2 regions of the Streptomyces sp. NPDC048479 genome follow, and region 2 is predicted to be linked to the other one. Evidence: riboswitches for the same ligand, from Rfam matches in the RefSeq annotation. Region 2 holds a riboswitch; the other holds the start of a gene.

The links. A riboswitch is a leader RNA that binds a small molecule or an ion and turns the genes downstream of it on or off. The one in region 2 is predicted to bind thiamine pyrophosphate.
Region 1: linked by a shared signal. The riboswitch ahead of thiC (phosphomethylpyrimidine synthase ThiC) and the one ahead of thiO (glycine oxidase ThiO) in region 2 are both predicted to bind thiamine pyrophosphate.

The regions. Positions count from the first base shown of each region.
Region 1 covers NZ_JBEZKA010000012.1:15,574-20,871, reverse strand. Annotated here, with positions in the region: gene AB0D12_RS19750 (metallophosphoesterase) at 1-247, shown strand, start outside; gene AB0D12_RS19745 (hypothetical protein) at 396-1,220, shown strand; gene thiC (phosphomethylpyrimidine synthase ThiC) at 1,248-3,014, opposite strand; TPP riboswitch at 3,007-3,151, opposite strand; gene AB0D12_RS19735 (YibE/F family protein) at 3,223-4,566, shown strand; gene AB0D12_RS19730 (SsgA family sporulation/cell division regulator) at 4,590-5,024, opposite strand.
Region 2 covers NZ_JBEZKA010000001.1:137,288-142,585, forward strand. Annotated here, with positions in the region: gene AB0D12_RS00620 (Rv2175c family DNA-binding protein) at 1-341, opposite strand, end outside; gene AB0D12_RS00625 (FAD-dependent oxidoreductase) at 385-1,620, opposite strand; gene AB0D12_RS00630 (hypothetical protein) at 1,649-1,990, opposite strand; TPP riboswitch at 2,042-2,154, shown strand; gene thiO (glycine oxidase ThiO) at 2,152-3,309, shown strand; gene thiS (sulfur carrier protein ThiS) at 3,306-3,530, shown strand; gene AB0D12_RS00645 (thiazole synthase) at 3,537-4,331, shown strand; gene pknB (Stk1 family PASTA domain-containing Ser/Thr kinase) at 4,571-5,298, shown strand, end outside.

The DNA.
Region 1 (5,298 bases), on a different contig from region 2:
CCGCGACGACGGTGGCCCGCAGGCCGTACGCGAACTGCTCTCCGCCTACGGCGGCCGACGCGTTGTGCACGGCCACAGCCCCATTCCGTATCTGCTCGGCGAGGTGGGCACCGAGGACGGTGAGGACGGCGCGCGTCCGGTTGTCGAAGGCCCGCATGTGTACGCCGACGGGCTCGCGATCGCCATGGACGGCGGCGTGACCATGGCCGGAAAGCTGCTTGTGGTCGAACTCCCGCTGCCTGACTGAGCCAACCCTCGACAGGGGATTTACGGAAACCCCCTGTCACCCCGTGCCGTAACCGCTCTACCATCGGCTTATCCGTAGCAGGCTCTCCTCCGTTTCTGCCCAACCGCCCGGTCGATGCGGGCAATCCGGCCCTACGGAGCATCGGGGGATGCACATGAACAGCGCTCCGCACCTGCTGACCGAGGATCGTGCCGAGTACGAGCGAATCCTCGATGACGCGCTGCGCAACGCCCATGACCGTCCGGATCTCGCTGCCGTGGGGCAGCGCCTGAACGCCGAGCAACTCCGCACCATGGCCCTGAACGCGACAGCACTCATCACCACAGCGGCCGCAGCCGAGTACGAGCACTATGTGAAGGTCCGCGAGGACCTGCGCGCGCCCACGGCCGCCGCGTCCGTGCACAATTCCGTGCTGGCCCCGGCCGCGGGCGAGGCAGACGAGAGCGGCGCCGGATTCGCCGCCGTCATCGCCGTACTGGCGCCGGTGCTCGCGGGAACGGCTGCGGCGATCTTTCTGCTGGTCGGCTACATCCTGAAGATGCTCAGCCCCACGCCGTCCTTCGCGGACAGCCTGCTCACCGCCGGGTGGTTCTTCGGCGCGGTCACGGCGGCCGGAATCCTGGTCGCCGCGGTCGCACTGCTGCTCACCGCTCTGCGCAACGGCGCGACCCAGGTCCCGGCCGAAGAGTCGGCGGGCGAGCCGGACGAGGTGGCCCGCGCCAGGGAGGCCTGGCGTCATGCGGTGCTGGAACGCGGCCTGCTGCCGTTTCTGCGGGCAGCGCTGGCCGATCCCAGCGCCGACCCGTCGTCCGCGGACCCGCCGAGCCATGTGAGCCGTATCCCGAAAGTCGGCTACAGCGGCCCGGACTACTCCAGCCCGAGCGAGGGCTCGACGACGGGCCAGAGACCCACCTTCACCAGTCCGGACTTCACCAGTCCGGACTTCGGCGGCCCCGAGCACCAGCCGGAGTGACCCCGGCCGGCGCCCGTGGCCGGGAGTTCACTCCGCGATCGGCAGATAGACCCGGTTGCCGGCCGCGGCGAACTCCTTGGACTTCTCGTCCATGCCCGCCTCGATCTCCTCCTGCAAGGCACCGTGCTGCCGCCGGATGTCCTGGGAGATCTTCATCGAGCAGAACTTCGGACCACACATCGAGCAGAAGTGTGCGGTCTTCGCCGGCTCGGCCGGCAGCGTCTCGTCGTGGAACTCCCGTGCCGTGTCCGGGTCGAGGGCCAGATTGAACTGGTCCTCCCACCGGAACTCGAAGCGCGCGTCGGAGAGCGCGTCGTCCCACTCCTGCGCTCCCGGGTGGCCCTTCGCGAGGTCCGCCGCATGCGCCGCGATCTTGTAGGTGATGACACCGGTCTTCACATCGTCGCGGTCCGGCAGGCCCAAGTGCTCCTTGGGCGTGACGTAGCAGAGCATCGCCGTTCCCCACCAGGCGATCATCGCGGCGCCGATACCGGAGGTGATGTGGTCGTACGCGGGCGCCACGTCCGTCGTCAGCGGGCCGAGCGTGTAGAAGGGGGCCTCCTCGCAGATCTCCTGCTGAAGGTCGATGTTCTCCTTGATCTTGTGCATCGGGACATGGCCCGGGCCCTCGATCATCGTCTGCACGTTGTGACGCTTGGCGATGGTGTTGAGCTCGCCGAGCGTACGCAGCTCCGCGAACTGCGCCTCGTCATTGGCGTCCGCGATCGAGCCGGGGCGCAGTCCGTCGCCGAGGGAGTACGTCACGTCGTAGGAGGCGAGGATCTCGCAGAGCTCCTCGAAGTTCTCGTACAGGAACGATTCCTTGTGGTGCGCCAGACACCAGGCCGCCATGATCGAGCCACCGCGGGAAACGATGCCCGTCTTGCGGCGGGCGGTGAGCGGCACGTACCGCAGCAGCACGCCCGCGTGGACGGTCATGTAGTCGACGCCCTGCTCGGCCTGCTCGATGACCGTGTCCTTGTAGACCTCCCAGGTCAGCTCCTCGGCCTTGCCGTCGACCTTCTCGAGCGCCTGGTAGAGGGGCACGGTGCCGATCGGGACCGGGGAGTTGCGCAGCACCCACTCGCGGGTGGTGTGGATGTTGCGGCCGGTGGAGAGGTCCATGACCGTGTCCGCGCCCCACTTGGTGGCCCAGGTCATCTTGTCCACCTCCTCCTCGATGGAGGAGGTGACCGCGGAGTTGCCGATGTTGGCGTTGACCTTCACCAGGAATCGCTTGCCGATGATCATCGGCTCGATCTCGGGGTGGTTGACGTTGACGGGCAGGACGGCCCGGCCCGCCGCGATCTCTTCACGGACGACCTCGGCGGAGACGTTCTCACGGATCGCGACGTACTCCATCTCCGGGGTGATCTCACCGCGGCGGGCGTACGCGAGCTGTGTCACCGCCTGGCCGTCGCGGCCCCGGCGGGGCTGGCGCGGGCGGCCGGGGAAGACGGCGTCGAGGTTGCGCAGTCCCCCGCGCGGCGAGGTGTGCTTGATCCCGTCGTCCTCGGGACGGACCGGGCGGCCGGCATACTCCTCGGTGTCGCCGCGGCCGATGATCCAGTTCTCCCGCAGCGGCGGCAGGCCGCGGCGGACGTCGGTCTCGACGGTGGGATCGGTGTACGGGCCGGACGTGTCGTACAGCGTCACGTCCTTGCCATTGGTGAGGTGCACTTGCCGGACCGGCACCCGGAGGTCGGGGCGCGAACCCTCGACGTACCCCTTGTGCCAGCCGGGCTTGCGCTCCGCCTGGTCGGCGGCAGGCGTGCGTGCATCCTGAACGGTCATGAGACCTACTCCCTACGCCGGCATTACCCGGTAACAGGTTCGGCGGTCGACGCAGCGGCTTCCGTACGATTCGTCACGACTCGTACGAAGGTCAGCGCCCTCTCAGCCCGGTGCTCCGAGCTCCCGCGTGTGCAAAGGTGCCACCACGCTAGCGTCATTTCTGGCGTGCTGAACAGTGGGCCTCTCCCGTTCTTGCGATGATCGGCCGGTGACCTCCTCGCAGCAGACACCCGAAGCACACGGCCATGCGCACAGCCACGGGCCGGCCGCGCCCGTCTCCAAGCACCTTCGCAAGGTCATCGCCGCGGTGCTGATTCCCTTCTCCACGGCGGTTTTGGTCGGGCTGTTCGTACTCTGGCCGGGCGGCGCTCCCGACCATCAGCGCAGCGGTGTCGGCTTCGACCGGCAGACCGAGCAGGGCAAGGTGGTGACGGTCGCGAAGGTCAACTGCAAGGACGTGAATGCGGCGCAGGTGCCGCCGACCGGTGACACCTCGACGCCCGAGGGGCGCGAGGCGGTCAATTCCCAGCGGGGCAGCTGCGCGAAGGCGACGATCGAGGTCACCAGCGGTAAGGACAAGGGCCGTACCTTCACCGAGATCGTCCAGCCGGACGCTCCACGGCAGTTGAGCAAGGGCCAGGGGGTGGTGGTGGCGTACGCACCCGATGCGCCCCGCGATCTTCAGTACTCCGTGACCGATGTGGACCGTAAGTTCCCGATGGTGCTGCTGGCCGGGATCTTCGCGCTCGTGGTGGTGCTGGTGGGACGGATGCGCGGTGTGATGGCGCTGATCGCGCTCGCCGCCTCGTTTGCCGTACTGACCCTGTTCATCCTGCCGGCGATCCTGCAGGGCTCAAATCCCCTGATCGTCGCGGTGATCGGGGCGAGCGCCATCATGCTGATCGCTCTCTATCTGTGCCACGGACTCACCGCACGTACGTCGGTCGCGGTCCTCGGCACGCTGATCTCGCTGCTGCTGATCGGACTGCTCGGTTCGCTCTTCATCGGCTGGGCGAGACTGACCGGCAACACCGACGACAGCACCGGCCTGATCCATGGCCTGTTTCCGAACATCGACTTGAGCGGTCTGCTGCTGGCCAGCGTCATCATCGGTTCGCTCGGTGTGCTCGACGATGTGACAGTGACCCAGACCTCGGCGGTCTGGGAGCTGCACCAGGCGGATCCGGGCTTGGGGCCGCGCGGGCTCTACCGGGCAGCCATCCGGATCGGCCGGGACCATATCGCGTCGGTCGTGAACACGCTCGTACTCGCTTACGCGGGCGCGGCGTTGCCGCTGCTGCTGCTCTTCTCGATCGCGCAGAGCAGTGTGGGCACGGTGGCCAGCAGTGAGTTGGTGGCAGTGGAGATCGTTCGGACCCTGGTGGGGTCGATCGGTCTGGTTGCTTCGGTTCCGGTGACCACCGCGCTCGCCGCGATGGTGGTGTCCGCGGACCGGCCGAGTACGGCGGGAGCGTCAGGCGCGGTGAGCGGTCCGCCGGGATCACCGGTGCCGCCGGTGCGCAGCGGGAAGGGCCGCCGCCGCAAGAAGTAGCTCATCGGCACTCCGGCCACCGCTCAACCGGCGTTCTCCTCGGCGAGGATGCGCCCGAGCGCCTCTTCCAGACTGCCCTCGAATTCGCCCAGTGTGCGCTCCTGCCCCAGCGGCACCAGCTTGTCGGTGCGGTCGAGGAAGCCCACCAGTGGCGCCGCGCTCGACCGGAACAGCGCCCGGTCGCGGCCGACCTGGAGCCTGATGCCGACGTCGGACAGCCCTGCGGGACCGGTCGGCGCAATGTGCACATCGCCGTCCCCACTCGGCCCGTTGATGCCGTCGAGCAGCAACTCACGGCCGAATGCCCAGGTCACGGGGGCGTCTCCGGGTAGATGGAAGGTCATCCGTACCGCGTAGGGGTCCTCCGTCTCGTATCGGAGCTCCACCTGGATCCGGAAGGAGAGCTCCTCTGAGACAAGGAAACTCATGAGGACCTCGGCATGGACCGACTCACGCATCGTGTACCCCGCAGTGGCTGAAGCAGAGATGAAACCTGCTGAAAACGGCCAGGATTGGCACCCCATGGCCCTCTTGACGCAATGGTGCTGGAAGCGCTGGAAGATCACAAGGAGTGATTTTTCAGATACTGATAGAGAAGGTTAGCGAACTTAGCAGCCCAGCCATACCGCTACGTAGCTGTTCGATCTCAGGCAGTAATCGTTCTTCCAGGCGAAGGGAGGGAAATGGCCATCACGGCGACAGGATCCGGCCATGACCGCGATTGCGGTCCCG
Region 2 (5,298 bases):
CGCTTCACCTCCGTGCCGCGATTCTCGCTGAGCGCCTGCGCGGGCGTGCCCGGCAGGCTCGGGTCGGCGGTGAAAAGCCATTCCAGCATCTCTTCGTCGGTGAAGCCGTCGTCCCTCAGGAGCGTCAGGGTCCCTGCGAGCCCCTTGACCACCTTGTCGCCGTCGATGAAGGCGGCAGGCACCTGAAGCGCCCGGTTCTCACCACGGCGTACGGCGATCAGCTGGCCTTCCTTGACCAGCTGCCGTACGCGTGTCACCTCGACATCGAGCATTTCCGCGATGTCAGGAAGGTGGAGCCAGGCGGGGACGAGAGCATCGATCTTTGCGTCAATCTCGGTCACAGGACAAGCGTGCCATCCCGGACTGACAGTCGGTAGCCGGACCCTAGTCGGCCGCCGCCTTCAAAGGGACGGACGGGTCGGCGGCGCGCGCCGGATCCAGCCGGATTCCGGACAGGATGAGCTTGCGCCCTTGCGCCAGATCACGGGCTCTGCCGACGGCGAGAAGCGCGACCAGAGAGCCGTCCCGCAGCCAGAGCACCGACCAGGCCGCGCCTGCCGGATCACCGCGCCACACCATCGTGTCGGCGGCCTCATGATGGCCCGCGTACTGCACAAAGCGCCCGAACTGCTCGGACCAGAAGTACGGCACCGGGTCATAGACCTCCGGTGGCTCCTGTCCGGGCGCGCCGCCGATGACATTGGCGGCGACCGTACGCGGCCCCTGCAGAGCGTTGTCCCAGTGGTGCACGAGCAGCCGCTCGCCGTATCGGCCGGACGGGAAGGAGGCGCAGTCCCCGACGGCGTACACATCGGGCAGCGAAGTGCGCAGATACGCGTCCGCGGTGATTGCGCCGTCCGGGCCGAGTGCGATGCCGGAGCCGGCGAGCCAGGCGGTGGCGGGCCGGGCGCCGATGCCGACGACCACGGCGCCCGCCGGAAGCTGCCGGCCGTCGGCCAGGATCACCGCGCCGGGCTCGATGTCCGCCACGCGCGCGTGGGTGAGCAGTTCGACGCCGTACTCCGCGTACCAATCGGTCATCGGGCCGGCGACCTCGGCGGGCAGGGCTCCGGCCAGCGGGCGCCCGGCGGCCTCGACGACGGTGACCGTGCAGCCCGCCTCACGGGCGGCCGTCGCGAACTCCGCGCCGATCCAGCCCGCGCCGACGACCACCATGTCGTGCTGCTGCGTGAGAACGGGGCGCAGCCGCGCGGCGTCGTCGAGGGTACGCAGCAGATGGACGCCGGGTACGCCCACGGCGCCGGGCAGGGTGATCGGTTCCGCACCGCTGGCGATGACCAGGACGTCGTACGGGACCGGACCTGCCGCGGTGTCCAGCTCATGGGCCCCGGCGCGCACTCCGGTCACCTCGCAGCCCAGCCGCAGTTCGATGCCGAGTGCCTCGAAGTCGACATCGAAGGCCGAGCCCTCCGCCTTGCCGAGCAGGATCGCCTTGGAGAGCGGGGGTCTGTCGTACGGCTGATGGGGCTCGGCGCCGATCAGGGTGACCGGGCCGGTGAAACCCTGCTCGCGCAGTGCCACCGCGGTCTGCACTCCGGCCATTCCCGCGCCGACGACGACCACGCGCCGCTGCGTCTGTGCTGTCTGCTGCTCGCTCACCCGACAACCTTACGCATCTGACGGACCGTCAGGAAGGCAGCTGTTCGACGACGCTCGTCCCGCTGCCCTCCTGGGACTCCCATTCCCAGCTCTCCTCCAGCCGCAGCCGCCCGTCCTCGAGCTCGACGACGGTGGAGAGGCAGCGCCCCGAGGACGTCCCGCCGTCCGCCTTCAGCTGCACATAACGGAAGTCGAGCCGGTCGCCCTCCCTGGTGCCCACAAGGTGGCCACGGAGCACATCGCCGCCCTCGTACTCGGCCCAGATCCGGCCTTCCTGCTCGTGGTACGTGAACCGGGTCCGGGTCCCCACCTGGCCCGGAGCCTGGTCTGCGACCGGGGAGAGCACGAGTCCGTCGAGCGACCTTGCCACAGTGGCTGCTCCCTTACTGCGAGTTGGGGCCTGGGGTTAGGGTGGCCACCGTAAGGCACTCGCGGGAGCCCGGACGCACCGGGCTGAGAGGGAGGCTGGACGGCCTCCGACCGTACGAACCTGATCCGGGTCATGCCGGCGAAGGGAGGGGCTGGACGCCCATGTCGCGTACCTCAGACGTCCTCGTTGTCGGGGGCGGAATCATCGGCCTGGTCACGGCCTGGCGTGCGGCGCAGCGAGGGCTGCGGGTCGCCGTCGCCGATCCGGAGCCCGGCGGCGGCGCTGCGCAGGTCGCGGCCGGCATGCTCGCCGCCGTCACCGAACTGCACTACGGCGAGCAGACGCTGCTCGGCCTCAACCTGGAATCCGCGCGGCGCTATCCCGCCTTTGTCGCCGAGCTGGAGGAGACGAGCGGACAGTCCGTCGGCTATCGCGCCTGTGGCACGCTCGCGGTCGCGCTCGACGCCGACGACCGCGCGCATCTGCGTGAACTGCACGCCCTGCAGCGTCAGTCCGGCCTGGAGTCGGAGTGGCTGACGGGGCGCGAATGCCGCCGCCTGGAGCCGATGCTCGCGCCCGGCGTGCGCGGGGGCCTTCGGGTGGACGGCGACCACCAGGTCGATCCACGGCGGCTGGCCGCGGCGCTGGTGGCGGCCTGCGAGCGGGTAGGGGTGGTCTTCCACCGCGGCTGGGCGGAGCGGCTGTCGGTGGTACGGGACCGGGCGGCCGGAGCTGTACTGACGGACGGCAGTGAGCTATCCGCGGACCAGGTGGTGCTGGCGTGCGGCAGTCTGAGCGGCAGGCTCGGCGGCGTACCGGAGGATGTACTGCCGCCGGTACGGCCGGTGAAGGGCCAGGTCCTGCGGCTGACCGTGCCGCGTGCGTACGCGCCGTTCCTCTCCCGGACCGTGCGGGCGGTGGTGCGCGGCAGTGACGTCTATCTGGTGCCGCGCGAGAACGGCGAGCTGGTCATCGGGGCAACCAGCGAGGAGCTCGGCTGGGACACCACGGTGACGGCGGGCGGGGTGTACGAGCTGCTGCGCGACGCGCACGAGCTGGTGCCCGGCATCACCGAGCTGCCGCTCACCGAGACCCGCGCCGGGCTGCGCCCCGGCTCTCCCGACAATGCGCCGCTGCTGGGCCCGACCGCTCTGCCGGGCCTGCATCTGGCCACCGGCCACCACCGCAACGGGGTGCTGCTCACACCCGTCACCGGCGATGTGATTGCCACGGTGCTGGTCACCGGCGCACTGCCGGACGAGGCTCGCCTCTTCACTCCTCGCCGCTTCTCCCCCGTACCTCAGGAGCAGCCCGCATGAACGTCCCCGTGTCCGTCACCATCACCGTCTCCGTCAACGGCGAGGCGCGCGAGCTCGCCACAGGCACCACGCTGGACGCCCTGGTCACGTCCCTCACCGCCGCCCCGTCCGGAGTCGCCGCCGCCGTCAACGAGACGGTCGTCCCGCGCAGCCGATGGGCCGGCACCCGGCTCGGCGACGGCGACCGTGTCGAAGTCCTCACCGCAGTGCAGGGAGGCTGATCAGCCATGGCCGACGACCGTCTCACCATCGGCGGCACCGCCTTCAACTCCCGGCTGATCATGGGTACGGGCGGGGCGCCTAGCCTCGACGTACTCGAACGGTCCCTCGTCGCGAGCGGCACGGAGCTGACCACTGTCGCGATGCGCCGCCTCGACCCGACCGTCCAGGGCTCCGTGCTGTCCGTACTGGAGAAGCTGAACATCCGTGTGCTGCCCAATACGGCGGGCTGCTTCACGGCGGGCGAGGCCGTCCTGACCGCGCGGCTCGCCCGGGAGGCGCTCGGCACGGAGTGGATCAAGCTCGAGGTCGTCGCGGACGAGCGCACACTGCTGCCCGACCCGATCGAGCTGCTGGACGCGGCCGAGACCCTGGTCGACGACGGCTTCACGGTGCTGCCGTACACCAACGACGACCCGGTGCTGGCCCGGAAGCTGGAGGATGTGGGCTGCGCGGCGATCATGCCGCTGGGCTCGCCGATCGGCTCCGGCCTCGGTATCCGTAATCCGCACAACTTCCAGCTGATCGTCGAGCACGCGCGCGTGCCGGTGATTCTGGACGCGGGCGCGGGCACGGCCTCCGACGCGGCGCTGGCGATGGAGCTGGGCTGCGCGGCGGTGATGCTGGCCTCGGCGGTGACCCGGGCACAGGAGCCGGTGCTGATGGCGGAGGCGATGCGCCATGCGGTCGAGGGGGGCCGCCTCGCGCACCGGGCGGGCCGCATCCCGCGCCGCCACTTCGCGGAGGCATCCTCGCCGAGGGAGGGGCGCGCGACCCTCGACCCGGAGCGACCCGCGTTCTGACCGCTGCGCGGGGTCGTTTCCCCCCCACCGCTTCCCGTAACCAGGGCTCCGCCCGGGAAGCCCGCTCCTCAAACGCCGGAGGGGCTGGAATGGACAGGCCCCAAGGGCGTACCGAAGGGCGCACCGGGGTCCGGGGCGGAGCCCCGGGAAGCCCGCGCTGTCACAGCTCGGCTGCAGTACGGACCCGGTCCCGCCCCGGGGCGTCGGGGCTGTCCGTGGTGACTCGTAGAATCTCCCGCGTGGATACGACCCTCAAGGACCCCCTCGTCGGGCATGTGCTCGACGGCCGCTACCGCGTCGACGCGCGCATCGCCGTCGGCGGGATGGCCACGGTCTACCGGGCCGTCGACACCCGGCTCGACCGTGTGCTCGCGCTCAAGGTGATGCACCCCGCCCTCGCCACCGACGCCTCTTTCGTGGAGCGCTTCATCCGCGAGGCCAAGTCCGTGGCGCACCTCGCCCACCCCAATGTGGTGGGGGTCTTCGACCAGGGCGCCGAGGGTGCGTATGTCTATCTCGCGATGGAGTACGTCGCGGGCTGCACGCTGCGCGACGTCCTGCGCGAGCGCGGGGCGCTCCAGCCGCGGGCCGCGCTCGACATCCTTGAGCCCGTGCTGGCCGCGCTCGGGGCCGCGCACCGGGCCGGTTTCGTGCACCGGGACATGAAGCCGGAGAACGTGCTGATAGGGGACGACGGCCGGGTCAAGGTCGCCGACTTCGGTCTGGTACGGGCCGTGGGCTCCGTCACCAGCACCACCGGCACGGTGCTCGGCACGGTCTCCTATCTCGCTCCCGAGCAGATCGAGTACGGCACCGCCGACACCCGCGCCGATGTGTACGCCTGCGGGGTCGTCCTCTACGAGATGCTCACCGGCGCCAAGCCGCACTCCGGCGACACCCCCGCCCAGGTCCTCTTCCAGCATCTGAACGAGGACGTTCCGGCGCCCTCCGCCCTCGTCCCCGGGCT